2 regions of the Neisseria musculi genome follow, and region 1 is predicted to be linked to the other one. Evidence: predicted binding sites of a transcription regulator. Region 1 holds the regulator's gene; the other holds the start of a gene.

Region 1 (12,125 bases):
GCAGCACCAGCATCGCCGGCCCCCAAACCCAACCGCCCACGGTATCAAAAAAATGATGTAAGGCTTCCATATTCACTCCTGATTGCTGACATTTTGTTCTGATGCCCAGCATTTCAGCACAAGGCGTAAAGAATTGCAAGCAGGGGTAAACCGCTCTAGCGCCGCTATCAAACCGAGGCCGTCTGAAAACTATTCAGACGGCCTCAAATACACACAAACAAAGCCCCGCAGGCAAACGGTTAATGCACCGCCACATCAGCCCTCAAATCAAATTTGGGAATCGGCACGGAAAACCGCCCGCCGCAACCGTCTTCAAATTCATAGCTGCCCTCCATGCAGCCCCACGGGGTGTTGAGACGGGCGCCGCTGCTGTAATAATAATCTTCGCCGGGATACAGCACGGGCTGCTCGCCCACCACGCCGACACCCGACACTTTTTCTACTGCACCGTGCGCATCGGTAATCTGCCAATGGCGCTTGCGCAGGGTAACCACTTCACCGCTGTTGTTGCGGATGGTGATGCCGTAGCCGAACACATATTGATCTTTGGCGATATTGCTTTGCTCTGCCAAAAAACTGGGTTCCACAATAATTTCGATTTCGTCCATCATACAAATTCCGGATAGTGATGTTCAGACGGCCTGTATTTTGGGTTACATCACCCTTGCGGCAATGTGCAGCACGGCCAGCGTAAAACCGGCGGCCACCGCATCATCAAGCATAATGCCCAAACCGCCGTGCAGGCGCTTGTCCAGCCACTTTATCGGCCAGGGCTTAAATGCATCAAACAGGCGGAACACGGCAAATGCGGCCAGCCACCACGTCCAATGAAACGGCACGAATGCGAGCAGCAGCAACATGGCAACCATTTCGTCCCACACAATGCCGCCGTAATCCATGATACCCAGTTCGCGTTCGGTATGGCTGCAAATCCATATTCCCCACCCAAAGAGGATAACGCACAACGCTGCCAGCCACCAACCCGTTATACCGGCCAAATACAAAACAAATGCTATCGGCAGTGCGGGCAGCGTGCCGAACGTACCCGGCGCCACCGGAGCCAAACCGCTGCCGAAGCCGAAGCCGAGCAGGCACAACGGCCGTTGCTTCAGCCATGAAAAAGTGGGTTTGAAATCACTCAAAATGATTGAATCCTAAAGAAGCCAACGCAACCGGCATACCGTTGGCGTTTAAAATATTCAGACGGCCGCGATCTTGCGTTATTCTGCCGATGCGCGTTACCGGCGTAGCGCTTGCCCTGCCTGCCTCAGCCACAGCACTGCGGCACGACCGTGGTGCGGTAAACACCAGCTCATAATCATCCCCGCCCGCCAACACGCAGCCGTATAGGGCCGTTTTATCCAAAACATCGTGTAACTGCGGCAAAGTAGGCACATTGTCGGCAAAAACCTCGGCTCCCACGCCCGAAGCCTGCAAAATATGGTCCAAATCCTGCGCCAGGCCGTCTGAAACATCTTGCGCAGCATGAGCCACCGGCAACAATGCCTGCCCCAAAGCCACTCTTGGCTCAGGTCGCAGCCGCGCCCGCTCGCAACAATCAAAAACCGCATCGGGCAAAGCAAACGTATGCCAATGATGGTGCAGTGCCGCAGCTGCCAAGCCCAACTGCCCCGATACCCACACATCGTCTCCCGCCTGCGCAGCATCCCGCCGCAACGCCCTGCCCTGCGGCAATTCGCCGACAATGGTAACATTAAATACCAAATCGCCTTTGGTGGTATCTCCGCCGATAAGCGTGATGCCGAAATGCTGCGCCAGCACAAACAAGCTGCCGCAAAACTCTGCCAACCAATCTTCCTGCAGCTGCGGCAAACCCGCCCCCAACAAAGCCCAGCGCGGCGAGGCACCCATTGCCGCCATATCCGAAATATTCACCGCCAACACTTTATATGCCAAATCAGCAGGTGCAACATCCCCAAAAAAATGCCTGTCTTTCAACAGCATATCGCTACTAAAGCACAAGTCATACCCTGCTCGCGGGCGGATAACGGCTGCATCATCGCCAATACCGATCAATACATCTGCATCGGCTTGGGAACGGTGTAAATAGCGGCGGATAAAATCAAATTCTTTCATAAAATAATCGTCAGGCCGTCTGAAAAAACAGGAGCCCGGCCAATCACCCGGCGTAACAAGCAACTGCTCTGCAACCAAACATCCCCGTTCGAATCCCGATTCGGTAAATCATTATAAACCGTTTACCCTCAAACCATACTGTCTCCTTTAACACAAAACCCCGCCGAAGCGGGGTTTGCTCTTCAACTTTCAGTTGATTAAGGACGGGTGTAGCCGTGATATTTGGAAGCGGGGCCGGGAATCCAACCTTCTTCAGAAGCAGGGCGCTCGCCCTCAACCTGACCCGGAGCAACCTGTTTGGTTACCAGCGTACGGATCTTAACATCTACACGGCGGTCAGGCTCGATACATGCAATCAGAGCAGTACGTTTTTTGGCTTTGGAAACTTTTTTACCTAAGTTGGCAACTTCGGCTTCGCAAGAAGCAGTCATGCGTGCTTGGGACTCGCCCAAACCAACGGCGGAAATCTTATTGGAAGCAACGCCTTGACCTACCAAGTAGTTGGCAACTACGTTAGCACGGCGCTCAGACAGGGCTTGGTTGTATTGCTCGGAACCCATAAAATCTGTGTGGCCCTCAACACGCACGGCTTCTACATTGGTGTTGCTCAAACGCTGGGCCAAAGCGTTCAGGGTTTCGGTAGCTTCGGGACGCAGATTGTCTTTATCGAAGCCGAACAGGGTGTTGGCAGACAGAGAAACGGTTTCATCGGCGTATTGGGGGGCGGTAGCTACCGGAGTAGCATCGCCACACTCGATGCGGCCTTGGGTTTCTTTATCGAAATAGGTATTTTTCCAGCACTCGCCATAGTTGTTGCGGACGATGGTTTGTTCGCGGTCAACGGTATAACCGTGTTTGGTATGCGCCTCACTGGCCATTGCGGTACCTGAAGCAACCAAGGCAACAAACAAGGTGCTTAATTTCAGCTGTTTGGTCATTTTATTCCCTCATCAAAGATTGTTATACAACGGGCGCAGAGCGTAGCCGCTGCAAATCACCAATATACAGGCCACTGTTGTAAACGGCGGCAAATCGGATATATCAGTTTGCACTATAAAGAAACGGAGGGCAAACTGTCAATACACAACTGCCCGCGCACAACGGCAAAGACCCGCTTCCCATTTCTAAATCATGCCGAAAAATCAAGCCCGTGTCATTCATTGGCAAGCAAAACAACATTTATACGCCAATCCCGTTGCACATAAACAACAATCAGCACCACTCTGCACTCATGACTGTTCAATATCAATAAAAGATTGTTTATTAAAAAACAAAAACTTTAAGCCCTTCAGTGGGGCAACCGGGCAGATTTTGCCAAAATGTGCTAAATTGGCAGCCCTTTGTCGTACAGAATCCACAAGCTCCGCCGCTTGGTTTTTCTTGGCTTTTTTAAGATGAAATTACAGCAATTACGCTACGCACTCGAAGTTTACCGCCACAATCTGAATGTGTCTGAAGCTGCCGAGGCTCTGTTTACATCGCAACCCGGCATTTCCAAGCAAATCAGACTGCTGGAAGAAGAATTGGGAATACAGATTTTTATCCGCAGCGGTAAGCGCGTAGTTTCGGTTTCCCAGCCCGGCAAAGTGGTTTTGGAACTGTCCGAGCGGATTTTGCACGATGTGCAGAATATTAAAAATATCGGCAGTGAGTTTACCGGACACGACAGCGGCCCGCTGACCATCGCCACCACCCACACGCAGGCACGCTATGCGTTGCCTGCCATTGTGGCTGAATTTGTGCAGCGTTACCCCAAAGTGCGCCTGACCATCAAGCAGGGCAGCCCTGATACACTTGCCCAAATGGTGCTAAGCGGCAACGCCGACTTTGCCATTGCCACCGAAACATCGGAGGAAAGCGGCGAATTGAGAAAACTGTCCTGCGAAACATGGACATATGCGGCAATCGTACCGGACGGCCACCCGCTCTTGGACTGCCGCCATCCGCTGACAATTGAAGATTTGGCAGCTTTTCCGCTGGTAACTTATGAATTTGCCCTTAACCACAACAACAATATCGCCCGTGCATTCCAAAAGGCCCGGCTGGATTTGCCCGCTGTGGCTTTATCTTCGGCCGATACAGATGTGTTGAAAACCTATGTACGGCTGGGCTTGGGCGTAGGCTTAATGGCAAAAATGGCTTATGACGGTAAAACAGACGGGGATTTGCACCTAATCGATGCATCGCACTTGTTCGAGCCTTCCCACACCTACATCGCGCTGCGGCCTGATACTTATCTGCGCGGCTATACCTATGAATTCATTAATTTGTTCTCCCCCAAACTAACCCGTATGCAGATAGATAAAATATTATACGCGCCGATTGAAGAAGATTTTTCCATCTGAATCTTGATTGAACATATTGACTTGATTGAACATATTGAAAGGCAAAGGCCGTCTGAAACAGCATTTTTCAGACGGCCTGCTTTCTGTTAATGGTTGATTTCAAATGCCTATACGGCATGCTCGCAACCGGAAACCATTTTCTTCAGCACTTGCGGCTGTAAGATTTTAATGTGTTTGTGTTCGACCAAAATCAGCCCTTCGTGATGAAATTTCGACAGGGTGCGGCTGACGGTTTCCAGCTTCAGCCCCAAATAACTGCCGATTTCTTCGCGCGACATCCGCAAAATGAAGTCATTGGCAGCAAAACCGCGGGCATACAGACGACCGGAGAGATTGAGCAAAAAAGCCGCCAACCGCTCTTCGGCGCGCATATTTCCCAACAGCAGCATCACCCCCTGGTCACGCACGATTTCCCGGCTCATCAAGCGGAAAAAATGGTTTTGAAGGCTGGGAATATTCTGCCCCAATTCTTCCATATGCAGAAACGGAAGCTCGCACACCTCGCTGTCTTCCAACGCCACGGCATCGCAACTGTGGGTCTGCGTACAGATGCCGTCCATGCCGATCAGCTCGCCCGACATAAAAAAACCGGTTACCTGGTCGCGCCCGTCCTGACTGGCGATAGTGGTTTTGAAAAAGCCTGTACGAATGGCAAACAAAGAAGCAAAAGGCTCGCCTGCGCGAAAGAGATATTCGCCTTTTTTCAAACGGCGGCTTTGGCGGATAACGGTATCCAACTGGGCAAATTCGGTCGGCATCAACCCAACAGGCAGGCACAGTTCGCGCAAGGAACATGTTGAACACAGCGTTTTCATCTGATGCTGGGCAGTGTGTGCAGGCATGGCAGGCACCTTTTCTTCTAAGCAACTTCCATTTATCATTTATATAGTAGAGCCGCGACTTAAGGACTATTGACTCCGGTCAAGGCTTGTTTATGATAGTGCGGATATTCTATCAAACTACCTTTGATTTGCCTATCTACCCCCGAATCAAGAAAACCATTTAATGAAAATTATAAATATACATAACCACACCGAAACCGAATTCGACCGCAGGCTGATTGCCTCGCTGCCTTCCAGCGGCCCCCGCTACACTTCCTATCCAACTGCCGACCGCTTTCACGGCAGCTTTAGCGAAACCGATTATATAAAATCGCTTGAGGCGCGAAACGCAGGGGCCTTAAACAAGCCCTTGTCGCTTTATATCCACATTCCTTTCTGCAACACCATCTGCTATTACTGCGGCTGCAACAAAATCATCACGAAAGACAAATCCCGCGCCGATGCCTATATCGAATATCTCGAAAAAGAGATGGCGCTGCTCGCCCCGCATCTGAACGGCCGCCACCAGCTGGCCCAACTGCACTTCGGCGGAGGCACGCCCACGTTTTTGAGCGACGGCCAGTTGGAGCGCGTTTTTGCGATGATACGGCGTTATTTCGACTTGGTTCCCGGCGGGGAATATTCGATAGAAATCGACCCGCGCAAAGTCAGCCGTGAAACCGTACTGCATTTGGGCCGCTTGGGCTTCAACCGCATGAGTGTGGGCATTCAGGATTTCGACCCTAAAGTGCAACAAGCGGTCAACCGCGTGCAAACCGTTGAAGAAACACGCGAAGTGGTCGATGCTGCACGCGAAGCGGGCTTCAAATCAGTAAGCGTGGATTTGATTTACGGCCTGCCGCACCAGTCTATCGAAAGCATCAAGCCCACTCTCGAAACCGTGCTTTCGCTCGACCCCGACCGCCTGGCGCTCTACCACTATGCCCATCTGCCGCATATTTTCAAGCCGCAGCGCCGCATCGACACCGAAGCCGTGCCCGGCAGCGAAGAAAAACTCGATATTCTGCAATACGCCGTACAAACACTCACCGCACGCGGTTATGTGTTTATCGGCATGGATCATTTCGCCAAGCCCGGCGACGAGCTTTCACGCGCCTTGAAAGAAGGCCGTCTGCAACGCAATTTCCAGGGTTATTCCACTTATGCCGACTGCGATCTGATTGCCCTGGGTGTATCCTCTATCGGCAAAACCGCCAACACTTATGTGCAGAACGAGCGCGATATCGATGCTTACTATGCCGCCATCGATGCCGGCCGCCTGCCCGTGATGCGCGGCTACCGCCTCAACCAGGACGACTTATTGCGGCGCAACATCATTCAAGATCTGATGTGCCGTTTCACCTTAGATTTCCGAGTGTATGAACATATGTTCGGCATCTCGTTTGCCCATTATTTCCAAACCGAGCTGGCAGATTTGCGGCAGTTGGCCGAACTCGGCCTGCTGGCAGTCAAACCGCACGGCCTGCAGATTACGCCCAAAGGACGGTTCTTAATCCGCAACATTGCCATGGTGTTCGACTACCACTTGCGCCATAAAGAAACCACGGCGCAATATTCCAAAACGGTTTAGCAGCGTGTCGCAGGCAAAGTTGAACCGAGGTGGGTTTGCCAATAAAGCCGGGGCCGTCTGAAACCCGTGTTTGCCCGCTCCCTGTGTCCACTGCCGCATCGCGTGGCGCGGATATTGCCTGCACCTTGCCCAATAAGGTTTCAATGTGCGGTGCCGGCGCTGCATATTGTGCGGATACCGTTTTCCGGTTCTGCGCAATATCTCCCCCAATCCGATACAGACCGCTGTTTTTTTCAGACGGCCTAAGTTACAAGCCAATCCAATAAAATCAAGCACAACGCGATAAGCTGCAGGCTGCGCCGCAAAGCAAACCAACGCTGCCGTTATTTAAGCCGGCCGGCTTATTTTTGCAAAATTCCGGCCTTTCATAGCCCGCAAGCAGCACAAACTGCCGCTCCTGCCACCATGCCGTCATGGTGAACCCGCCCCCGTTTCCATTACGGTATTGCTGCACCCCGCGCCGGAAATGACAGGCACGACAAACCTTATCCCTGCAACGGCTCACTATCCCGTGCCGTTAATTATTTGCTACACTTAAACCGTTTCACTCTCCATCTGCCGCCCCATGCTGACCTACACCCCGCCCGAATCCCAACCTCCCGCCCCAACAGGTGAAAAACCCTGGCTGTTGCTGCTGCTGGCTTTTGCATGGCTGTGGCCGGGCATTTTTTCACGCAACCTGTGGAACCCCGCCGAACCCGCCGTGTTCACCGCCATAGAAGCCTTTTCAGACGGCGGCTCCGCATGGCTGCCCACCGTGCTCGGGCAGCCCTATTTCAACGTGTCGCCCGTGTATCTGTGGGTTGCCGCATGGTTTGAGCAGCTGCTCTCACCCTGGGCGGCCGATGCCTATTCCGCCGCCCGTTTCGCCAGCGTATTGTTCACCGCACTCGGCCTGTTTTGCTGCGGCAGCGCGGGATTCCGTCTGCTCGGCCGCCATCAAGGGCGCAGCGTGGCGCTGATTTTAATCGGCTGCACCGGCCTGATTACCATGGCACACTTTCTCGGCAGCCAATCGGTGGTATTTGCCGCGCTCGCCATGTGTCTGTACGGATTCTCGCTGGCGCAGACACACGTGATTATGGCCGCACTGATGCTGGGCGGCGGCTGGGTGTTGCTGTCGGTGTCGGCCGGGCTGCTGCTGCCTGCCGCGCTGATGCTGGCCGCCGCCGCATTGGCAGCCCATCCCTGCTGGCAGTTCAAACGCTACTCTCTCACGCTGGTGGGCGCATTTGCCGTTGCCCTGCCGCTGCTGCCGGTTTACCCCTTCGCGCTGCTGAAAACCAACGAAGCCGCCTTCCACATCTGGCTGCACCACCACGCCTTCGGCGCATTCGGCGGCACACAAAGTTTTCAGACGGCCTTTTCGCTGCCCTATTACCTGAAAAACCTGCTGTGGTTTGCCTTTCCCGCCTGGCCGCTGGCCGCCTGGACAGCCTCCCGCACCCGCCTGCTGCAACAACGCTGGGGCGTACTCGCCGTATTTTGGCTCACCACAGCAACCCTGCTGCTCACACTCACCCCCCACCGCCACCCCGACCACCTGGTTTGGCTGCTGCCCCCTCTCGCCCTGCTCGGCGCAGCGCAGCTTGACGGCCTGCGGCGTGGCGCAGCAGCATTCATCAACTGGTTCGGCATCATGGCTTTCGGCCTGTTTGCCGTATTTTTATGGCTGGGCTTCTTCGCCATGAACTACGGCTGGCCGGCCAAACTGGCCGAACGCTCCCATTATTTCAGCCCCCACTACATTCCCGACATCGACACCATACCCATGCTGGTAGCCGTATCGTTCACACCCGTGTGGCTGTGGGCGATTACCCGCAAACACATCCGAGGGCGGCAGGCCGTTACCAACTGGGCGGCCGGAGTAACGCTGGTGTGGGCGTTAATGATGACCCTGTTTCTACCCTGGCTCGATGCCGCCAAAAGCCACGCCCCCGTGGTTCGGCAGATGGAAGCCGCCCTGCCCGCCGCAGTGAAAACCGCCCTCGCAGAAGGCACAAGCTGCGTGGGCATAGATGCCGGAGCCGCCACCGCCCGCATCGTATGGCAGCAATACGGCACCCTTCAACTGCGCGTAAACGATACTTCATGCGCCTACCGGCTGGTGCAGCAGCCCAAAGGCAGCCCCGCCCCCGAAGGCTGGCATCTGCTGTGGGAGGGCGCACGCCCGCGCAACAAAACAGAAGGCTTCGCATTGCTGAAAAAGGCCGCAGCCGTTGCCAAAACACCTTAAGGCCGCCTGAAAAGCACCAATGCCGCCATTCCCGCGCAGGCGGGAATACAGATGAAAATATTGAAGTATCGATTAAACCCATGCCCGAATACCAAACGTTTGGCCGCCCAAACTGCGCAGAAACAAAATCTTCAAACAGTTCCAACAGCCTTCATTTCAAACTGCCTTGCAAAAAATTTTTGCCCAAACCCCGAGAGTAGAAAAATCCGGTGCTTATTTACACTTTTCGCTTTTTGCCCGAAAAGCCGTTTGGGAATGTTTGAGTTGCCAAAAGTGCCGAAAGAGCAAAACCGCAAAACTCCCAAACACACAAAAAATCACCAACCCATTGTTTCAACATAAAAGTGCAACACCCCACCCCTTCCCGACACCCAAAGATTTGCTAAGAAACAAAATGTAAAAACGCCCCCCTTTCACAGGGGGGCAATAAGGCCGTCTGAAACGGTTTAACATGGCTTCAAACGGCTTTAGAATATGATTGCTTAATTTGAGCCGGTTGTGGATACTCGGGCAGTGAAACCCAATTTCCAAAAGGAAAGCGGTTTCTGCGGTGCTGAAATGGTTTTGCAGGCCGCAGGCGGCGGCAGGGCCGGTTCTATGCCTTCCTTTGCCACCGGCGGTCTACACCGACCGGTGCTGAAAAAATAAAGCGGGCTCGCGATAGCGGCGCCGTCTGAATGTTTCAGACGGCCTTGGGTTTGGCCGGTTTTCCCGTTTGCTCAACTGCTGAAATAAACCTGCCCGCCGCCGCACATGCGCCGTATCGGCCATTAGTGCACTTCGGCGAGCAATTCCAGCCGCATCACGGCTTTGGGCGCGCCTGCGGCGATAACCCTGCCCTGGTTGAGCAATACAATATGCTGCGCGTATTGCGCGGCCAGGTTCAAATCGTGCAGCACCATCAGTACGCTGAAACGCTGCGTTTGGCGGTTGAGGTAGCGCATCAGGCTGTGTTGGTGGCGGATATCGAGGTGGTTGCACGGCTCGTCGAGCAGCAGCACGGGGGCGTTTTGCAGCAGGGCGCGCACAATGTTGGCGCGCTGTTGCTCGCCGCCGGAAAGATCATGGACGCGTTTGTGCGGCAAACCGGCCAAGTCGAACACTTCAAGCAGCTCTTGTGCCGCAGGCGGCAGCGGTGCGGCCGTCTGAAACAGCTTACCGCTGCTTTTCTGCCCCAATGTGATGTATTCGTGCACACTCAGCGGCATCCGGTAGCTGCCGTGCTGCCCCACCCAAGCCACCTTGCTCTGTTTCAGCTGCGGGGCGACGGCCTGCCCGAACAAAGTAATTTCTCCTTGCCCCGCCTGCCCGATTAAGGCTTTGAGCAGGGTGGATTTGCCCACGCCGTTGGGGCCGATTACGGCGGTGTGGCAGCCGTACGGAATATCCAAAGCCTCCACCCGCAGCAGGATTTTACTGCGGGCGGAAACGGTTAAATTGCGGATGGAAAAAGAGAGGTTGTCCATAATCGGTTGGATTGGGGAATAAAGAACGGTATGTGCTTTTTATTCCGTAATAAACAGCAGATACTCGGGTCAAGCCCGAGTATGACGGGTATTCTGAATCTTTTCAGACGGCCTCAGCTGCTGCGCACCGGCCGCAAAAACAGCCACATGAAAAACGGCCCGCCCAACAGCGCAATCACAATGCCCACCGGCAAATCCACCGGATAGGCAAGCCAACGGGCGGCACTGCCCACTGCCAACAAGAATACCGCGCCGAACCAGGCCGACAGCACAATCAGCCTGCTGCGCCGCCCGCCCGCCGTTTGTGCCAGCACATTGGGAATCATCATGCCGAGAAAGCCGATAATGCCGGAAAGCGACACTGCAGCCCCGGTGAGCAGCGCCGCACCGGCCACCGTTTGCAGGCGCACGCGCGGCACCGAAATGCCCATGCTCACAGCGGTGTCTTCGCCCAGCATCAGAATATCCAGCTTTCTGCCCGCCCCCAGCAGTAACAGCAAACCTGCCAGCATCGCCGCTACGGCATAAGCGGGCGGGGCAAAGCCTGCCTCTTTTCGGCCGCAACCCTGCCTGACACTGCGGTACCGCGGGGCTGTGGTATAAAAACGGCCTGCCGTTTGGTTTCAGACGGCCTGTTAGAAATGCAGTGTTCAGGCCGTCTGAAAAATCTGCGGACTCGGCGGCGGGACAACTCCGTTGTTTCACATGCAAACGGGAGCCGTGGCATGTCGCTCAGCCGGCAAGCAGCGCGCCGGTGAGGCTGTGCCAGGCGGCCGGCTCGGTTTCGCCCTCCTGCCGCCTGCCGAAGATCTGAATCACGGTTTTGCGGCGGTTGTCAAACCCTTCCAGGCAGATAACGAAGCCTTCGCGTATCGGGCGGCGCACCACCCAGGTTTCGGCGATTTCATCGTCTTTCAGGTGCAGGCTGAAGCCTTCTTCTTTTGCATCGAGAATATTCAGCCAGCCTCGGGCGCGCACGAGATTGTGCACCCGCCCGGTCTGAATCTGCACCACTCCCCGGTTGCCTGAAAAAATCATGATTTCCAAGCCCTGATCTCTGGCCTGCTCCAACACTTGCTGCTACGCGCCCTGCTCCAGCCGGCGCGTCAAACCGACGGGTGCGTGGCGGTAGGCAGCCCGGCGGTCGAGGCCGAAGGTTTCGAGTAGAGCGCCGAAATGGTGGATGTCTTTCAACTCGTTCCAGCGTTCCTGAAAAGCAGCGGTTTTTTCGGCAGGCAACGGCGCGGGTTCGACCGGCGGCGGCATGGCTGCGCTTTGGAATTCGGGTTTCCGGTTCTTGCCGAAAGCGGCCGATAACGCCTGCCATTGTGCTTCTCTGCCCTCTTCTTTTAAAAACACTTTCTGCACCGCCACGCCGAATTCATCGTAAAACTGCACCGAGCGCGCAACCTTGCCGTTTTCCCGGGCGGTAACGGCCAGCGCATGATGCCAGCGGGCGGTGAAAATGCGCAGGTCGATGCCGCCGATATTCAAAGCGATGCCCGAGGCGGGCGCAAAGCTCACGTTTTCATACACGCCTTGTTTTTCGTGCACGCACAGGCTGTTGCG
Region 2 (12,125 bases), 260 kb from region 1:
ATCATAATACCTCTCTCAGAAAATCCGGCAAGCAGCACTGGTTTCACCCGACCGTCAAACATACTGTGGCTGACACGGCAATCAAACAACACCGACCACACAGGTTTGGTTCCTGCTTTACCGTGTGTGCCTACCCGCTGTTTCTCAACGCATAACCGCAAAAGCAAGAGCCGTCCTTTTATTTATATCCGAATGCATGATAGGGCGTTTTTAAACGGAGACTATGCAGCTGCTTTAGGAAGGTATACCTTCCCTACGGGCTTTCAGATGCCTGTGGCGTTTTCCGTAGATATGCCATTTTTCAAGGCGCTGCTGACATTTTCAAATGATCATTCGAAATATTGCTCAAATTCGTTGTGATCAATACCGATATCATCGACAACATTCTTAAATCAAGCTTCGTAGCTGATTTTCTGGAACTTTCTGTTTTCAGGCTAACACGATAGGGCAAGATTCTTTATACGGATTTTCAGTATTTCCGTCCTATACCCGTTTTTCAGACGGCCTATTTTTATACCGTCAACCCACCTTATTTTCAGAACAAGGCAACAAACCTGCCGACAATGCAAATAGTAAGAACCATTCTGTTGTCCCTCGACAGCCGAAAATCGTTCTCCTTGAGCCAAGGCACAGTGACACCATAACCAAAATAAAGTAGGTTCACTATATTGCCGGATTGGAAACCGCATCACATGAACATACCTATTACTACAACCACGATAGGGTTAAGCCTCAAATAAAAAGGACTGAGTCCTGTTCGGTACAGAATTCAGTCCTTAGAAACCGCTTGATTAAGCTGCCCGATTTGGAGCAATGCAAAAATATCAGGGCTTGTTATCGATACAGAAATGAAAGAGTGAAGGAGGGATAAATTAACCTTCGACTTTCACTTCTACACGGCGACCGGATGCATTGTTGCCTTGGGCAGCAGTCGTGTTTTCCGGTTTGCGCAATTCAATGTTTTTGGCATCAATGCCTTGCGCTTTCAAGAAATCTTCTACTGCCTGCGCACGGGCTTTCGACAGTTTTTCATTGGCTGCCGCATTGCCGGTGCTGTCAGTGTAGCCGCTGACAACCAATTTTTTGCCGTCTTTGCCGGCTCTAATCAGATCAGTCAGGATAATGGCCGCGTTGTTGGCCACTTCGCTTTTACCGGTAGCAAAGTAGAAGGTGCCGATGGGTGTGCCGGCTTGGGTGTCGTAAGTTACATCGGCATTGTCAACAACTAGCTCTGCAGAATCAGAGGCGGCTTGGGGAGCAGAAACCGCCGATTCGGAAGCCGGTGTTGTGCCCGCAGGCATACTGGCAGAAACAGCTTCAGTAGGTTTAGTCGGTGATTTACCGTCTTTATTGGACAAACCCCATACATAAGCGGTCATAATGTGCAGTTTGTCTTTATCCAAGAAATTGTCCCAAGCAGGCATTTGGTTGTGGCGGCCGTTGGTGATGGTTTCAATAATAGCTTTTTGGGTGCCGCCCCACAACCAAACATCATCTGTCAGATTCGGACCTAAGCCCTGAATGCCTTGGCCTTTGTCTCCGTGGCAGGTAAAGCAGTTAGCAGGCGGGCCGTTAAACAGCAGTTTGCCGCGTTCGGCACGGGCTTCATCGTATTGATCCTTACCTTTGGACAGCGACATTACATAGTTGGCAACGTCTTTTACACGCTCCTCACCCAAAGCAGGCCCCCAAGCAGCCATGATGCCGATACGGCCTTTTTGAATGGTTTCCTGGATTTTTTCTGGTTCACCGCCCCACAACCAATCGTGGTCAGTCAGATTGGGAAAGCCTTTAGAACCTTTGGCATCGGAACCGTGGCATTGGATACAGTAGGTATCAAACAGGTTCTTGCCGATGCGTTGAGCCTGAGGGTCTTTGGCTACCTGCTCAATCGGCATATCGGCAAATTTAGCATACAGTTTGCCGTATTGTTCATCTGCTTTTTGAACTTCTTTTTCGTATTGGTTGGCACTGCTCCAATTCAAATATCCTTTGTAGTCACCCAAACCGGGATATAAAAACAGATAGGCTGCGCCGAAAATCCAAGTGGCGATATAAAGCCAAAACCACCAGCGGGGCAGAGGATTGTTGTATTCTTCAATACCGTCCCATGAATGCCCCATGGTTTTCACGTCTTCACCTTTAGGTGGAGATTTAACTTTGTTTTGCGAAAGCAAAAGCCAAATCAAGCCGATGAAGCTGAGCAATACGATAACGGCAATGTATATATTCCAGAAATTGCTGGTAAATTGGGAAGTTGTGTTCATTATTTGCTCCGTTTGTCACGGGAAACCGGGTTAGCGATCGTTTTTTTCGTTATCAGGTATATCGTTATCTTCCATGATGCTGTTGGCGGCAGCATCATAATTACGTTTGTTGCGTTTGTTCAACACAACATACAAAACCAACATGAAACTGATAAATACCCATACGGTAAAGAGTGAACGCACCCAGTTGATATCCATGATGTTACCTTACGTTTTTCAGTGCCAAACCCAAACCTTGCAGGTAGGCAATCACAGCATCCAATTCTGATTTGTCGGCCAATTCTTCGGGTGCTTTTGCGATTTCTTCATTGCTGTAAGGTGTACCGATTGCACGTAGTGCTTTCATATGTTGCACGGTTGCTTCGGCATCTACTTTATTACGTGCCAACCACGGGAAAGCAGGCATATTGGATTCCGGCACCACATCACGCGGGTTCAGCAGGTGAAGGCGGTGCCATTCGTCTGAATAACGGCCACCCACCCGGGCCAAGTCTGGGCCGGTGCGTTTGGAACCCCACTGGAAAGGATGGTCGTAAACGGACTCACCACCGACTGAATAGTGGCCGTAACGTTCGGTTTCCGCACGGAACGGGCGGATCATTTGGGAGTGGCAGTTGTAGCAACCTTCACGTACATAAATATCACGTCCGGCCACTTGCAAAGCAGAGTAAGGTTTAACGCCTTTAATCGGCTCTGTTACCGATTTGGTAAAGAACAGCGGCACAATCTCAATCAAAAGGCCGATGCTGATCACCACAAAGGTACAAACAATCAACATGCCGACTTTTTCTTCGACTAATTGTTGTAATTTCATTTTGGTAGCCTGTCTTTCTTTTATCGTTAGTGATGTTGCGCTTGAGAAACGGCAGGAATTTCGGCATCAACAGGTTTGCCCCCGATAACGGTGCGGTAAACGTTGTAGGCCATAATTACCATCCCGCTCAGATACAGCAGGCCGCCTGCAAAGCGAATCATATAGAAAGGCATGCTGCGTTTTACCGATTCTACAAAAGAGTAGGTCAGAGTGCCGTCATCATTCAATGCTCCCCACATCAGACCCTGCATCACACCGGAAATCCACATAGAGGCGATGTATAGCACAACACCGATGGTTGCAATCCAAAAGTGAGCTTCAATCAGCTTGATGCTATACATTTCCCTTTTACCGAACAGGCGCGGAATCAGGTAGTAGATTGCACCGATGGTAACAAAGCCGACCCAACCCAAAGCGCCCGAGTGAACGTGTCCCACAGTCCAGTCGGTATAGTGGCTCAATGCGTTGACGGTTTTAATCGACATCATCGGACCTTCAAAAGTGGACATCCCGTAGAAAGAAAGGGAAACCACCAAGAATTTCAAAATCGGATCGGTGCGCAGTTTATGCCATGCACCCGACAGAGTCATAATGCCGTTAATCATACCGCCCCATGATGGAGCAAACAGAATCAGCGACAAAACCATACCCAACGACTGAGTCCAGTCGGGCAAAGCGGTATAGTGCAGATGGTGGGGGCCTGCCCACATATAAGTGAAAATCAACGCCCAAAAGTGCACAACAGACAAACGGTAAGAGTAAACCGGGCGGCCGGCCTGTTTGGGTACGAAGTAATACATCATGCCCAAAAAAGCGGCAGTCAGAAAGAAACCTACGGCATTATGGCCGTACCACCATTGAACCATGGCATCAATGGCACCCGAATAAACCGGGTAAGATTTCATGGCTCCGGCAGGAATAGCCAAGCTATTAACGATATGCAGCAGTGCCACTGCCAAAATAAATGCACCGTAGAACCAGTTGGCCACATAAATGTGTTTGATTTTCCGGGTAGCAATAGTGCCGAAGAAGACAACCGCATAGGCAACCCATACCAACGCAATCAGAATATCGATCGGCCATTCCAATTCGGCATATTCCTTACCCTGGGTGTAGCCCAGCGGCAAGGTGATGGCGGCTAAAACGATAACCAACTGCCATCCCCAAAAAGTAAAGGCAGGCAGCCATTTGCCGCCAAACAAACGCACATTGCAGGTGCGCTGTACCACATAATAGGACGTGGCGAACAGGCCGCAGCCGCCGAAAGCGAAAATCACCGCATTGGTGTGCAGCGGACGCAGACGGCCGAAGTGAAACCAAGGTCCGACATCCGCAAGATTGAGGGCGGGCAGAAACAGCTGGGCGGCGATAATCACGCCCACCAGCATGCCCACGATACCCCAAACTACAGTCATGACGGCAAACTGGCGCACCACCTTGTAGTTATATGTTTGCGTTTCCATAAGGGTCTCCATTAAACATGGCAATTTACATTTATCGGTTTGCTCCGGTTTGCTGAAACACGCCAAAGATATACCCGATTTTTCTTAATTTAACACCGCTCCCGCGTAAACCCGGGCAGCTTGCGGCTTTTCAAGCTTTGCATTTTAAATCAAAACCTGTCTGCTACCAAGCCGAATCGGTTCGAATATCCAACCTCCATCAGGCATACCGGCTTGCTTTCAGCCTGATTTTATTAGATTATAGGTTAGCTACATAAAGTTTCTTGATGTAAATCAAGTTTGTTGAACCATTACACAGGCTGCAACCGTGCCAAACCACTCCATTCTCCGCTACACCATTGTCCCCGTTCCTGCCGCCCATTTGTGGCGGATTTGCCTGAGTTTTTACCGAAAGGATAACAAACCCTTACAAATCAAGCTGCCCAACTGGGTGCCGGGCAGTTATCTGATTCGCGACTTTTCGCGCCACATTATCAGCATCGATGCTTTGTCGGACGGGCGGCCTGCCGTGCTTGAGCAGATATCCAAAAACGAATGGACTGCCGAATGCAGGGGGAAAGAGTGGCAAATCCACTACACTGTTTATGCGTTTGATTTATCCGTGCGCGGTTCGTTTTTAAGCACCGAACGCGGTTTTTTCGATGGTGCCTGCCTACTGCTCAATATTGTCGGCCTCGAAAACCAACCGCACCAAATCGCTTTCGAAGGGCTTCCCGAAGGCTGGCAGATTGCCACATCCATGCCTGGCGCAGGCAAACATATTTTTCAGACGGCCTCTTATGCCGCATTGATCGACCACCCCTTTGAGCTGGGCACATTTGAAACACTGCATTTTGAAGCCGGCTCGATTCCGCACCGCATCGTGCTGAGCGGCCGCTACCGCGACTTCGACCGCCCGCGTCTGCTTGAAGACATACAGAGAATCTGCACCGCCCAGCAGAATATGTTCCCCTCCCCCGCCCCGTTTCAGGAATACCTGTTTCTCCTGCATGTGGGCGATGATATTTACGGCGGTCTGGAACACATCAGCAGCACGGCGTTGTTGGCCGGCCGCAACAGCCTGCCCGCCCGCAACATGATTGAGCCCAACGATGCCTATATCCAACTGTTGGGGCTGTTCAGCCATGAGTATTTCCACGCCTGGAACGTCAAATCCATCAAGCCCGCCGCATTCCTGCCCTACCGTTTGGACAGCGAAAGCTACACCGAACAGCTCTGGGCGTTTGAGGGCATCACGTCTTATTACGATGATTTATTTCTCGTGCGCAGCGGCGTGATTGCACCGGAAGCTTATTTAAAGCTGCTGGCGCAAACCATCACCCGCGTGCAGCAAGGTAAAGGCCGTCTGAAACAAACGTTGGCGCAATCGAGTTTTACCGCGTGGAACAAATTTTACAAACCAAACGAAAACAGCCCCAACGCCATCGTCAGCTACTACCAGAAAGGTGCGCTGGCGGCTTTATGTCTGGATTTGCAGATCCGCAGCAAAAGCGCAGGCAAACACAGTTTGGACACGGTGATGCAGACGCTCTACCGCAATTGGTGCGAAAACGGCAAAGGCATCAAAGAGCGGCAATGGCAGGTATATTGCCAAGAGATAACCGGCTTGGACTTAAGCAGTTTTTTTCAGACGGCTTTATATTCCACCGACAATCTGCCCCTGCAAAACAGCCTGGAAACTGCGGGCGTAAAGCTGCAATGGCAGGCCGCGCCGTGCAACGGCGGCAGGACGGACGGCACAGAAACCACTCTTCCCGCCGGCGATTTGGGCGCGCGCTTCAAACAAAACGCCCACAGCATCACCCTAACCCATGTGTTCAACGGCGGCAGCGCCGAGCAGGCCGCACTCTGCCCGAAAGACACAATCATCGCCGTCAACGGCTTTGCCTGCACTGCTTTTGAGCAGCAGTGGCCGCAGTTTGAAATAGGCGAAACCCTGCACATCCACTACTTCCGCCACGGCGTGCTGCACGAAACCGATTTGACCGTACAGGCGGCGGAGGCCGATACCGCCGTATTGGAAATAACCGACCGTTATCTGCTAAAGCAGTGGCTGGGCGTGTAGCGCAGGCAGTGGCCAACGGTTTTTCAGACGGCCGCAACGCATTTTATTTACAGTGAATCCGCTTCATTTTCGGCGCAGAGCAGCAAACCGCAGGCAATGCAGATCCTGCGCAACCGGCTGCGCCTCCGATTGGCGGTTTGCCGGTTAAGCCGGCCGCACAACGCCGTAACGGAAATCAAGCCGGTTTACCATATCCAAACATTCGGCCGTCTGAAAATCAAACAGATTCAAAAAGGAGCAACCGATGAATATCCGCAAACTTGCCGAAGGGCTGTATATTGCCCCGCAGCTCACCCAAGCCGATGCGGCCGATGCGGCAGCTTTGGGCATACGCAGCGTGATCTGCAACCGCCCTGATGGCGAAGCCGACAACCAACCCGATTTTAATCAGGTGCGGCAATGGCTGGCCGATGCCGGCATCACCAACACGGCACACCAGCCCGTAACCGCACCCGCAATCAACGGGCAGGATGCCGCACGCTTCCAAGCTCTGATAAGCCAAGCCGAAAAACCGGTTTTGGCCTATTGCCGCACAGGCACACGCAGCGCCCTGCTGTGGGCTTACCATCAGGTACAGAACGGTTTGCCGGCGGCACAAGCCGTGGCGGCAGTCAAACAGGCAGGCGTGGACTTGAGCAGTTTCGAGCCGCGTTTGCAGGCAGCCGCAACAAACGGGCTGCCCGATAAATAACGTGTTAAAGACACGGTATGCCGAGATATGAAACAAAACCGGCATTTCAGACAAGCTTTTGTTGAAATGGATTTTTCCTTGTCTTCAGCGATAGCGGCAAACCAATCAAACCCACCGCCACAACTTACCGAAAGCCACCCCGCAGGCCGTCCGAACAATATTTCAGACGGCCTTTGGACATATCCTTTATAATTTATAATATTGACCGATTTAATATTCTTTTCAGACGGCCGCCGTGTTGCGGCCGTCTGAAAACCTTTTGGTAGAAAACATCATGAAATTTATAGACGAAGCCAAAATCGAAGTGGCGGCAGGCAGGGGCGGCAACGGCGCCGTGAGCTTCCGCCGCGAAAAATTCGTACCGCGCGGCGGGCCCGACGGCGGCGATGGCGGCAAAGGCGGCAGCGTATTTGCCGTGGCCGATGAAAACGTCAACACGCTGGTGGAATACCGTTTCGTCAAACGCTACCAGGCCAAAAACGGCGAAAAAGGCCACGGTTCCGACCGTTACGGCAAAGGTGCCGACAATATCGAACTGCCTATGCCGGTGGGCACCCTGATCCGCGACACCGACACCGGCGAACTGCTGGCCGACCTTACCCACCACGGCCAGCGCGTATGCGTGGCACGCGGCGGCAAAGGCGGCCTGGGCAACATCCACTTCAAATCATCGGTAAACCGCGCACCCAAACAGTCCACCCCCGGCGAAGAGGGAGAAGCGCGCAGCCTGAAGCTTGAATTGAAAGTATTGGCCGATGTCGGCCTGCTCGGCATGCCCAATGCCGGCAAATCCACCCTGATCCGCGCCGTTTCCGCCGCCCGCCCCAAAGTGGCCGACTACCCCTTCACCACCCTGCACCCCAACCTCGGCGTGGTGCGCATCAACGAAAACCACAGCTTCGTGATGGCCGACATTCCCGGCCTGATAGAAGGCGCGGCCGAAGGCGCGGGCTTGGGCCACCGCTTTTTGAAACACCTCTCGCGCACCGGCCTGCTGCTGCACGTGGTGGACTTGGCACCGTTTGACGAAAACGCCGACCCCGCTGCCGAAGCGCTGGCGCTGATTGAAGAGCTGCGCAAATACGATGAAGCGCTATACAGCAAGCCCCGCTGGCTGGTATTAAACAAACTCGATATGCTCGCGCCCGAAGAAGCCCAAGCGCGCACCGCCCGGTTTTTGGAACAAATCGGCTGGAACCACCCGCAGCCGGACGACAGCTTCGGCTTCGATATGCAAACCCCGCGCCTGTTTAAAATCAGCGCACTCACCCACGAAGGCACGCAGGATCTGGTGTATCAGACCAACACCTACCTCACCGAGAAAAAACGCCTGGCCGCCGAGGCGCAGGCAGCGCGGCAGATTGCGGCGGATATAGCGGCAGAACAGCCGAAAACCGATACGGCGGTGTTCAAAGCCGAATAGAAGCCGTCTGAAACTTTCTTTTCAGACGGCCTTGACCGGGAACATCGTTTAGACAAGGAACCTGCACATGCAAAAAAAACCGCCCGCCCTGCTTGCCGCCGCGCTGGCGGCCTGCACTGCCCCACCGTTTGAAACCGCCCCCGCAATCGGAGGAGGCCGCGATGCGCACAGCTGCATCACTTCGGCCGGGCAAAGCTGGTCAGTGTTGAAACAGCAGTGCATCCAACCGTTCGACAACCCCGATATCCAATTCGCCGACCCCGATAACGGCACGCTGGCGGTATATGTGTTATTGTCGGATGACAAATCCCGCGCCGAAGTGTCCGCCTCCGGCGTGCCGGAACACACCGTTTTGGAAAACGTGAAAGGCGGCTATGCCTCGCGCAACGGCAAGATCCGCCTGCTGCGCGGAAAGGGCGGCTGGAAACTGACAAAATAAAGCCTGAAACCCAAACCCAACGTTAAAATACACATGCCAATGACGGCAAGGCACTTAAAAAGGCCGTCTGAAAACCGTTTTTCTCACAGGAAACATAAAAATGAAAATGAAATGGCAGGCACGCCCTTCACACAGCAGCCGTATGCCCGAGCGCTGGTTCCGCCGCGCATTATGGCTGGTAGCCATTGTTTTCGCCCTCTTTTTGATCGGCCTGGGCGGGAAAATCATCGGCGAGCTGCCTACCGTGGGCCAATATAAAGTACTGCACGATTATATCGACCACGGCCGCTTCGACCCGCTGGAAAAAGAACGCCAAGCCATCGTGAAACAGCAGAATGCGCTCGGCGAAGCGATGGAGCAGGCGCGTCTCGCACTCGACAAACAGCAGGCGCAAACCCAAAAAGAGCAGGAAAGGTTCGACAACTGGCTGGCCGCCCGCGCCGTTACCGAGCAGTCTTCGCAAAACCCCGAAGTTATCCGCCAAACCCTCGCCCTAGACGGGTTGAAAAACAAAGAACAGCAGCTGCAGCAGAAAATCGATGCGCTCAGCCAGCAGCAGCTCGACAGCAACCAGCGGCACAGCCGCATCCAAGAGCAAATCGATCTTTTGGAACAAGAGGCGCAAGAGCGCAAAACCGCCGATGACCGCCGCATCGAATTAAAAACCTTTCTTTACCGCCTTGCCTTAACACTGCCCCTGCTCACCATCGCCGGCTACCTGTTTGCCAAACAGCGTCAATCCCGCTGGTGGCCGTTTGTGTGGGGGTTTATCTATTTTGCCCTGTTTGCGTTTTTTGTCGAGCTGGTGCCCTATCTGCCCAGCTACGGCGGATATGTGCGCTACCTTGTCGGCATCGTCATCACCGTATTGGCCGGCCGCTACGCCATCACAGCCATGAACCGTTATCTCGAGCGCAAAAAAGCCGAAGAAGCCCTACCCGGCAACCAGCGTCAGCAGCAAATGAGTTATGATGCCGCCCAACTGCGCATCAGCAAAAGCATCTGCCCCGGCTGCGAACGCCAGCTCAACTACCAGCAGCCCGATATGGATTACTGCCCCCATTGCGGCATCAATCTGTTTGATTATTGCAACCACTGCAAAATCCGTAAAAGCGCTTTCAACCGCTATTGCGCCGGCTGCGGCCACCCTGCCGGGCAGCCCGAAGCGCCGTAAAACTGCCGCCCGCGTTACGGCACCTTTCCACCGACTCAAGAAAAAAAACCATGCTGACCGTTTACAATACCCTAACCCGCCAAAAAGAACCGTTTGTGCCGCTCAACCCCGAAAACGTGCGTATGTATGTTTGCGGCATGACGGTTTACGACTACTGCCACCTCGGCCACGCCCGCGTGATGGTGGTGTTCGACATGGTGGCGCGCTGGTTGCGCGCGTGCGGCTACCCGCTCACTTATGTGCGCAACATCACCGACATTGACGACAAAATCATCGCCCGCGCCGCCGAAAACGGCGAAACCATCGGCGCGCTGACCGCACGCTTTATCCAAGCGATGAACGAAGATGCCGATGCGCTGGGCGTGTTGCGCCCCGATGCCGAGCCGAAAGCCACCGAACACATCGCCCCGATGATTGCCATGATCGAGCGGCTGATTGCCAACGGCAAGGCGTATCCTGCCGAAAACGGCGATGTTTACTACGCCGTGCGCGAATTTGCCGCCTACGGCCAACTATCGGGCAAATCGCTGGGCGACCTGCGCGCGGGCGAGCGGGTGGAAGTAGACGGCTTCAAGCGCGATCCGCTCGATTTCGTGCTGTGGAAAGCCGCCAAGCCCAACGAAGCCGATTTTTGGAACAGCCCGTGGGGCAAAGGCCGCCCCGGCTGGCACATCGAATGCTCGGCGATGGGCGGAAAATGGTTCGGCAACACCTTCGATATCCACGGCGGCGGTGCCGATTTGCAGTTTCCCCACCACGAAAACGAAATCGCCCAAAGCGTGGGCGCACACGGTGTCTGCCTGCATCACGAAGCGCACGGCAAAACCACAGCCAGCCATGTGAAATACTGGCTGCACAACGGCTTTATCCGCGTGGACGGCGAAAAAATGTCGAAATCACTGGGCAACTTCTTCACCATCCGCAACGTGCTCAAGCAATACGATCCCGAAGTGGTGCGCTTTTTTATCCTGCGCGCCCACTACCGCAGCCCGCTGAATTATTCCGATGCCCATCTCAACGATGCCAAAGGCGCGCTCACCCGCCTTTACACCGCCCTGAAAAACACCCCGCCCGCCGAAGTGGTCGCGCATGAAAACAGCAACGCCTACACCCGCCGTTTCCACACCGCGATGAACGATGATTTCGGCACCGCAGAAGCCGTTGCCGTGCTGTTCGAGCTGGCAGGCGAGGCCAACAAAACCAACAGCGCCGAACTGGCCGGATACTTGAAAGCACTGGCGGGCACCATCGGCCTGCTACAGCGCGATCCTCAGGCATTTTTGCAGGGCGGCAGCGTTTCAGACGGCCTTTCCAATGCCGACATCGAATCTCTGATCGAACAGCGCAAACAGGCGCGCGCGGCAAAAAACTGGGCCGAATCCGACCGCATCCGCGACCTGCTCAACGCCGAAAACATTATCTTGGAAGACGGCGCCGACGGCACCACCTGGCGGCGGGGGTAATCCGCCGGCCTGCCCCGCGCCGGTAACGCGGCAGCCGTTATCCGACCCCAAGCCGTCTGAAGATGACCGCGCCGCACCATGCGCTCCGCAACCCGCCGAAACCCTGCGCGGCAGGTTGGCAAAGCCGGTAAACTTTTGCGGCCGCTTTTGCATGCTGCCGATATTTCAGTTTGCAAGCGAAACAAAACCCAGGCCGTCTGAATGTTTCAGACGGCCTGGGTTTTGTTTTACAATCTGCCCGTTGTGTTCCGATATTTTTGCAGAGGAAATTTTATGCCGCCCTCCCCTTTCCGTTTTTTTGTGCCGGCCGTGGCCGCTCTGTTGCT

What was found. The regulator FNR, encoded in region 1, switches genes on or off when oxygen is low (the NO sensors DNR and NnrR bind a similar motif). The targets are predictions, from matches to a motif close to TTGATNNNNATCAA.
Region 2: ccoN (cytochrome-c oxidase, cbb3-type subunit I) is a predicted target of FNR. The motif match lies at 4,808-4,821, and genes of this name have one in related genera.

What each region holds. Positions count from the first base shown of each region.
Region 1 is NZ_CP060414.2:2,487,561-2,499,685, reverse strand. It holds gene H7A79_RS12910 (alanine/glycine:cation symporter family protein) at 1-70, opposite strand, end outside; gene apaG (Co2+/Mg2+ efflux protein ApaG) at 240-611, opposite strand; gene H7A79_RS12900 (phosphatidylglycerophosphatase A family protein) at 654-1,142, opposite strand; gene thiL (thiamine-phosphate kinase) at 1,135-2,097, opposite strand; gene H7A79_RS12890 (OmpA family protein) at 2,295-3,035, opposite strand; gene H7A79_RS12885 (CysB family HTH-type transcriptional regulator) at 3,492-4,442, shown strand; gene fnr (fumarate/nitrate reduction transcriptional regulator Fnr) at 4,550-5,284, opposite strand; gene hemN (oxygen-independent coproporphyrinogen III oxidase) at 5,448-6,854, shown strand; gene H7A79_RS12870 (ArnT family glycosyltransferase) at 7,420-9,090, shown strand; gene H7A79_RS12865 (ABC transporter ATP-binding protein) at 9,861-10,556, opposite strand; partial or broken gene H7A79_RS12860 (iron chelate uptake ABC transporter family permease subunit) at 10,670-11,107, opposite strand; gene H7A79_RS12855 (ChuX/HutX family heme-like substrate-binding protein) at 11,289-11,627, opposite strand; gene H7A79_RS12850 (ChuX/HutX family heme-like substrate-binding protein) at 11,637-12,125, opposite strand, start outside.
Region 2 is NZ_CP060414.2:2,744,466-2,756,590, reverse strand. It holds gene H7A79_RS14185 (hypothetical protein) at 1-167, opposite strand, end outside; gene ccoP (cytochrome-c oxidase, cbb3-type subunit III) at 873-2,267, opposite strand; gene H7A79_RS14175 (cbb3-type cytochrome oxidase subunit 3) at 2,298-2,465, opposite strand; gene ccoO (cytochrome-c oxidase, cbb3-type subunit II) at 2,470-3,081, opposite strand; gene ccoN (cytochrome-c oxidase, cbb3-type subunit I) at 3,108-4,544, opposite strand; gene H7A79_RS14160 (M61 family metallopeptidase) at 4,867-6,609, shown strand; gene H7A79_RS14155 (TIGR01244 family sulfur transferase) at 6,854-7,300, shown strand; gene obgE (GTPase ObgE) at 7,575-8,723, shown strand; gene H7A79_RS14145 (hypothetical protein) at 8,791-9,162, shown strand; gene H7A79_RS14140 (zinc ribbon domain-containing protein) at 9,263-10,336, shown strand; gene cysS (cysteine--tRNA ligase) at 10,387-11,799, shown strand; gene H7A79_RS14130 (ABC transporter substrate-binding protein) at 12,073-12,125, shown strand, end outside.